2 regions of the Mycolicibacterium anyangense genome follow, and region 2 is predicted to be linked to the other one. Evidence: predicted binding sites of a transcription regulator. Region 2 holds the regulator's gene; the other holds the start of a gene.
The links. The regulator LexA, encoded in region 2, represses DNA repair genes until DNA is damaged. The targets are predictions, from matches to a motif close to CGAACANNTGTTCG.

Region 1: cofD (2-phospho-L-lactate transferase) is a predicted target of LexA. The motif match lies at 1,216-1,229, and genes of this name have one in related genera.

The regions. Positions count from the first base shown of each region.
Region 1 is NZ_AP022620.1:5,528,604-5,532,018, reverse strand. It holds gene G6N35_RS26145 (DUF3499 domain-containing protein) at 1-207, opposite strand, end outside; gene G6N35_RS26140 (metallopeptidase family protein) at 370-792, shown strand; gene G6N35_RS26135 (WhiB family transcriptional regulator) at 797-1,150, opposite strand; gene cofD (2-phospho-L-lactate transferase) at 1,444-2,445, shown strand; gene G6N35_RS26125 (coenzyme F420-0:L-glutamate ligase) at 2,448-3,415, shown strand, end outside.
Region 2 is NZ_AP022620.1:735,429-738,843, forward strand. It holds gene G6N35_RS03425 (LGFP repeat-containing protein) at 1-1,667, shown strand, start outside; gene lexA (transcriptional repressor LexA) at 1,680-2,378, opposite strand; gene G6N35_RS03435 (LysM peptidoglycan-binding domain-containing protein) at 2,595-3,080, shown strand; gene nrdR (transcriptional regulator NrdR) at 3,180-3,415, shown strand, end outside.

The DNA.
Region 1 (3,415 bases), 4.8 Mb from region 2:
CGGTAGCGGGGCGGCGTGGCGCACCAATTCCCACCCGCGTGGCGCGGTGATGCGGTTGGCGTGGCTCAGACACAGGTCCCACGAGTGCGGCTCGCGGTTGATCGCCAGCGGTCCGACGACAGCCGTGGAATCGGAGTAGACGAACGTCAATGTCGCGACCGCATAATGGGGGCACGCGGGCCTGCAGCAGCGACGGGGAACATTCACGCGTGTGAGGCTATCGCGCGACAATTGCCGGTAAGTGGCGGACACGCGCAGCGGCGGGGCCGTCGATTCCCAACCGTTACGATCGCTGGCGTGGCCGATTCCCGCAGTTCCCGCCGAGGTGGTGGTTCCGGGGGTTCCGCAAGCTCACGACGTGGGCGCGAGATGCGCGGCCCGTTGCTGCCGCCGACAGTTCCCGGCTGGCGCAGCCGCGCCGAACGCTTCGATATGGCAGTACTGGAAGCCTACGAGCCCATCGAGCGCCGCTGGCAACAGCGGCTCACTGCGCTGGACGTCGCCGTCGACGAGATCCCCCGGATCGCTCCGAAGGACCCCGACAGTGTGCAGTGGCCGCCCGAAGTGGTGGCTGACGGACCGATCGCGCTGGCGCGGTTGATCCCGGCCGGCGTCGACGTCCGGGGCAACCCGACGCGCGCGCGAATCGTATTGTTCCGCAAGCCGATCGAGCGACGAGCCAAAGACTCGATCGATCTCACTGATCTGTTGCATGACATCCTGGTGGCTCAAGTGGCCACCTATCTCGGGGTCGAACCCACCGTGATCGACCCGAGCCTGGAAGAGGATTAGCGCGTCAGATGATGCCGCGCTTGAGGCGACGACGCTCCCGTTCGGAGAGCCCGCCCCAGATGCCGAAGCGCTCGTCATGCGCGAGGGCATAGTCGAGGCACGCATCCTTCACCTCGCAGCCCAAGCAGATTCGCTTGGCCTCACGGGTGGAGCCGCCCTTCTCAGGAAAGAACGCCTCCGGGTCGGTTTGGGCGCACAGCGCCTTCTCCTGCCATTGTTCGTCGCCCGGCTCCATCGGAATCACATCGACGGGATCAGGCACCAAACTCAGGTGAGCGCGCGCCGTTACCCCCGTGTTCTCCGAGCCAGTAATGGTGTGCGGCGCCCCGAGCGCACCAATGAAGTGCTGATAGGACATTCCCGCCTCCTCACCTGGTTTCGTAGATCTGCTGTCGCCCACTATTCGAGTGTGGCCATCCCATTCGAACATTTGGTCGAATCTCGGTCTGCGACACCGAAAACGGCAGGTGGACCGCGAAATGACACTGATGTGATTAGACACGCCTCGGCCTGTGCGGTCAAGCGAAAGGACAGAAGTTGATACCACTTTCCTCGGACAATTCGGCGAGTCGATGCCCCGGCGTGTCACGGAGGTAACGCGATCGTGACCGAGTGCACGGCCCAACAGCCGACCGCCTAGTGTCGGTCGGTGTGAAGATCACCGTTCTGGTCGGCGGCGTGGGAGGCGCCCGATTCCTCCTCGGGGTGCAACGACTGCTCGGTTTGGGCCAATTCGCCGGCCAGTTATCCGCAGCCGCAAGCGATCTTGATCACCAGCTCACCGCGGTGGTCAACATCGGCGACGACGCGTGGATGCACGGTGTGCGGATCTGCCCAGATCTGGACACCTGCATGTACACCCTGGGCGGCGGGATCGACCCCGAACGGGGGTGGGGTCACCGCAACGAGACCTGGAACGCCAAAGAGGAACTCGCCGCCTATGGTGTGCAGCCGGATTGGTTCGGACTGGGCGACCGCGATCTGGCCACCCATTTGGTGCGCAGTCAGATGCTGCGGGCGGGATATCCACTGTCACAGGTGACCGAAGCGCTGTGCGACCGCTGGTCGCCGGGTGCCCGGCTCCTACCGGCCAGCGACGACCGTTGCGAAACACACGTGGTGATCGACGATCCGCAGACCGGTGACCGTGCGGCAATTCACTTCCAGGAGTGGTGGGTCCGCTACCGCGCCCAGGTCCCCACCCACAGTTTCGCGTTCGTCGGCGCTGAAACCGCCAAAGCCGGGCCAGGTGTCGCCGACGCGATCACCGAGGCCGACGTCGTCATGTTGGCGCCGTCGAACCCGGTCGTCAGTATCGGTGCGATCCTCAACATCCCGGGTATCCGCGCCGCGTTGCGCTCCACCGGAGCACCGGTGGTGGGCTACTCCCCCATCATCGCCGGAAAGCCATTGCGGGGCATGGCTGACGAATGCCTATCGGTGATCGGCGTCGAGACCTCCTCACAGGCCGTCGGGCGGCACTACGGTGCGCGCTCGGCAACCGGCATCCTGGACTACTGGTTGATCTCGGAGACGGATCACGCCGACATCCCGGGTGTGACGACGGCAGCCATTCCCCTGTTGATGTCGGATCCGGATGCGACGGCCGAGATGGTGCGCGCCGGACTGGAACTCGCGGGCGTGACGCCGTGAGCATCGGCTCGAGCCCGACGGCGCGGCCGAGCATCGAGCATGGCAGCGCGGCGCCGATCGAGATCCTGCCCGTCACCGGGCTTCCCGAATTCCGGCCAGGTGACGACCTCGTTGCGGCGGTGGCAGGCGCGGCGTCCTGGCTGCGCGACGGCGACATCCTGGTGGTCACCAGCAAGGTGGTCTCCAAGTGTGAGGGGCGCATCGTGTCCGCGCCCGCCGATCCCGAGGAACGGGACGCGCTGCGCCGCAGGCTGATCGACGACGAGGCGGTGCGGGTGCTGGCCCGCAAGGGCAAGACCCTGATCACCGAGAACCGCAACGGTCTGGTGCAAGCGGCCGCCGGGGTCGACGGGTCCAACATCGGGACAACGGAATTGGCGCTTCTCCCGGTGGACCCGGACGCAAGCGCGGCCGCCCTGCGCTCGGCACTGCGCGAGCAGTTGGGTGTCGACGTGGGCGTGCTGATCACCGACACCATGGGCCGGGCGTGGCGCAATGGGCAAACCGATGCCGCGATCGGTGCGGCCGGGCTGCCGGTGCTCTACGGCTATGCCGGTGCCGTCGATGCCCACGGAAACGAGTTGGTGGTGACCGAAGTCGCCGTCGCCGACGAGATCGCCGCAGCCGCAGACCTGGTGAAGGGCAAGCTCACCGCGGTGCCGATCGCGGTGGTGCGCGGACTCCGGCTGGCCGACGACGGGTCGACTGCGGCCCGGCTGCTGCGCGGCGGCGAGGACGACCTGTTCTGGCTCGGCACCGCCGAGTCGATCGAGCTGGGCCGCCGCCAAGCTCAGCTGCTACGCCGTTCGGTCCGCCGGTTCGCCGACGAGCCCGTCGACCCGGTGCTGATCGAGGAAGCGGTCGCCGAGGCCTTGACCGCGCCCGCGCCGCACCACACCCGCCCGGTCCGATTCGTCTGGGTGCAGGATCGCGGCAGGCGCATCACGCTGCTGGACAGGATGAAGGATGC
Region 2 (3,415 bases):
TCTTCTGGACCGCCGACACCGGTGCGCGGGTGGTGCGCGGTGCCATCAATGCCGCCTGGGACAAGCTCGGTGGCTCCGGTGGCACGCTCGGCGCACCCACCGGCGACGAGACCTATGAAGGTGACGTCGTGAGCCAGAAGTTCACCGGCGGGACGGTCTCCTACAACAACGCCACCAAGGTGTTCACCACCGATCCGCCGGATCTGGCCGCGAACCTGTCCGGTGTCGAGGTCCCCGCCGATCCGACCACCCTGATCAACCAGGCCTGGCGTGCGGCCGGTGGTCTGACCGGCACGTTGGGCGCTCGCCAGGGTGCGCAGTACAGCGTCGGTAGCGACGGCACTGCCCAGGACTACGCCGGCGGCAAGATCTTCTACTCGCCGGCCACCGGAGCCCATGCGGTCACCGGAGCGATCTTGGCCAAGTACGACTCGCTGGGCGGCCCGAAGGGTGATCTCGGCCTGCCGACGGGTACCGAGGCCGACGGCGGCGCCCCCAACAGCCGGGTGAGCGCCTTCAGCGCACCGGACAAACCGGTGATCTTCTGGACGCCGGACAACGGGGCGATCGTCGTCCGCGGAGCGATCAACGCGGCCTGGGCCAAGCTCGGCGGCGCGACGGGATCGCTGGGTGTGCCGACCGGTGAGCAGACGGCCGACGGCGACACCCTGACCCAGAAGTTCAGCGGTGGCGAGATCTCGTTCAACAAGTCCAACGACAGCTTCAGCACCAAGCCGCCGGAATTGGCCGGACAGCTGTCGGGCCTCGAACTGCCCAGCGGCACCCCACCGCCGACTTCCGGCACGTCGGACACCAAGGGCGGCAAGAACTTCGCCTGGCATTGGTGGTGGCTGCTGGTCATCATTCCGGCGATCCTGCTCGTCGGCGTGATCGCACTGGGCCTGTTGTGGCTGCAGCGCCGCCGGGCCGCTGCTGCCGAGGATGACGACTTCGAGGACGCCGACTACGACGAGGACGACGATCGGTGGCCGGGTGAGCCGGAGACATCGCGTTATGCGTCCTATCCGGAGGGGAGTCGCGTCCAGGTTCCGGATTCGTCCGGGTTCAGCTGGTCGGCTGCGGGTGGCAAGACCATGCCCGGCCCCGACGATGTGTTCGACGGCGACCAGGATTCGATCGACACCACGCCCACCCGGATTCCCGTCGACCATGAGGCGGCCGAACCCGCACCCGATGATGCTCATCCCGACGACACCCACCCGGACTACGTGGAGTACGCGGAGGTCGAGGAAGCCGACCAGTACGAGGCCGAGGAAGCCAGCGATTCCGGCCGGCACGCGGCGGTGAATCTCGAAGAGTCCCAGTCGATGTGGCGTCTGGACATGGGCGAGATCGGGGCCCCGCGTCGCCGCCGGGCTGTCGAGGAGCCGGACGAGGTTCCCGTGGTGCCCGACGAGGACGTCACCCTCGAACCGGCTCAGGACTTGCAGTCCGACACCCATGAGGACGAAGGTCAGGCCCGGCCCGCAATTCATCTTCCGCTGGCCGATCCCTATCAGGCGCCGGAAGGCTATGTGATCAAGGCCAACACCCACTCCGGCCTGTACTACACGCCGGACTCCGAGCTCTACGAGCACACCATTCCCGAGGTGTGGTTCGCCAGCGAGGAACTGGCCCAGGCCAACGGCTTTCACAAAGCCGAGTAGGCCCGGGCGCCGTCAGAGCTTGCGGATTACGGTGACGACCTTGCCCAGGATGACCGCGTCGTTACCGGGGATCGGGTCGAACGCCGGGTTGTGCGGCATCAGCCAGACCTGACCGCTGGTGCGCTTGAACGTCTTGACCGTGGCCTCGCCGTCGATCATTGCGGCCACGATGTCGCCGTTGTCGGCGACGTGCTGCTGACGCACGACCACCCAGTCACCGTCACAGATGGCGGCATCCACCATCGACTCGCCGACCACCTTGAGCAGGAACAGCGAACCCTCGCCGACGAGTTCGCGCGGCAGCGGGAAGACTTCCTCGACGGCCTGCTCGGCCAGGATGGGGCCGCCCGCGGCGATGCGGCCGAGCACCGGCACGAACGTGGGCTCGGGCAGCGCGTCTGAACCCGCGACCTCGGTGACGGGTGTGGCCGGCAGATCGTCCGCGCTGCGGACGTCCACGGCGCGCGGGCGGTTGGCGTCGCGGCGCAGATAGCCCTTGCGCTCCAGCGTGCGCAACTGGTGGGCCACCGAGGAGGTCGAGGTGAGCCCGACCGCGTCGCCGATCTCCCGGATGCTCGGGGGATAGCCACGCGTGGTGACCGAGGTGCGGATCACCTCGAGGATGGTCCGCTGCCGCTCGGTCAATCCCGAATCGGATCGGGCGGTTTCGGTACCCGGCGATGAAGACGATGTGTCACTGCGGTCACTCATAGCGCCGAATGTAGTCGCATGCGGGGACACAATCAAACATTTGTTCGAGCGTGTCGTCCCGGCGTCGCGTGGATCGGAATGGCGGGCGCCGAAACTTGTCGGTGGTCCGTTTTATTCTTCCGACACGCTCGCTCGCATGTTCGAGTATCGAACAGATGATCGAGTATATTTCGAACACAAGAGCGAACCGCGGGCATATCGGAGGAAGGAGCGGACATGACAGTCATCGACGATCGACAGGTGGTGGCGTGGCCGTCTGAGTACCGTCGGCCGGCCGAGCAGCCCGGCGCTGCTGATCGGGTTCGCCCGGTCCGCGCCCGCAGTCCTCGGCGGCCGGGTCCGGCGCGGCCCGCCGGCGCGCCCCTGCGCTACCGGGGCACCGGCATTGGCGTGTCGCAGGCGGCGCATACCCGCAAGCCGGTCAGTACCACTGTCACCATCGTGCTGGCCGGGGTGGCGGCGCTGATCACGCTGTGGTTGGGCTCGCTGTTCCACCTCAGCTCCGCGGAGGTGTCGACCGTGCAGGTGCCCGACCAGCTCGCCGTGGTGCGGGTGCAGGCCGGTGAGACGCTGCAGCAGGTGGCATCTCGGGTGGCCCCGGACGCACCGGTGGCGCAGGTGGTCCAGCGCATCCGTGACCTCAACAAACTCGACTCGGCGGCACTGGATGCGGGGCAGACGCTGATCGCCCCCATCGGCTGATCGGACCCGGCCGTGGGCGGCATCGGCGCACCCCGGTGGACGGCGCAGGTAGGCTCTGGGTGGTTCACATCACCCGGTTGCGGCGGCGAAGGAGCGGTCATGCATTGTCCGTTTTGCCGTCATCCCGATTCTCGGGTGGTCGATTCCCGCGAGACCGACGAGGGCCAGGCCATTCGCCGGCGCCGGTCCTGCCCGGAGTGCGGCCGGCGTTTCACCACTGTGGAGACCGCCGTGCTCGCCGTCGTCAAGCGCAGCGGAGTGACCGAGCCGTTCAGCCGCGAGAAGGTCATGCGCGGCGTCCGTCGGGCGTGTCAGGGCCGACAGGTCGACGACGA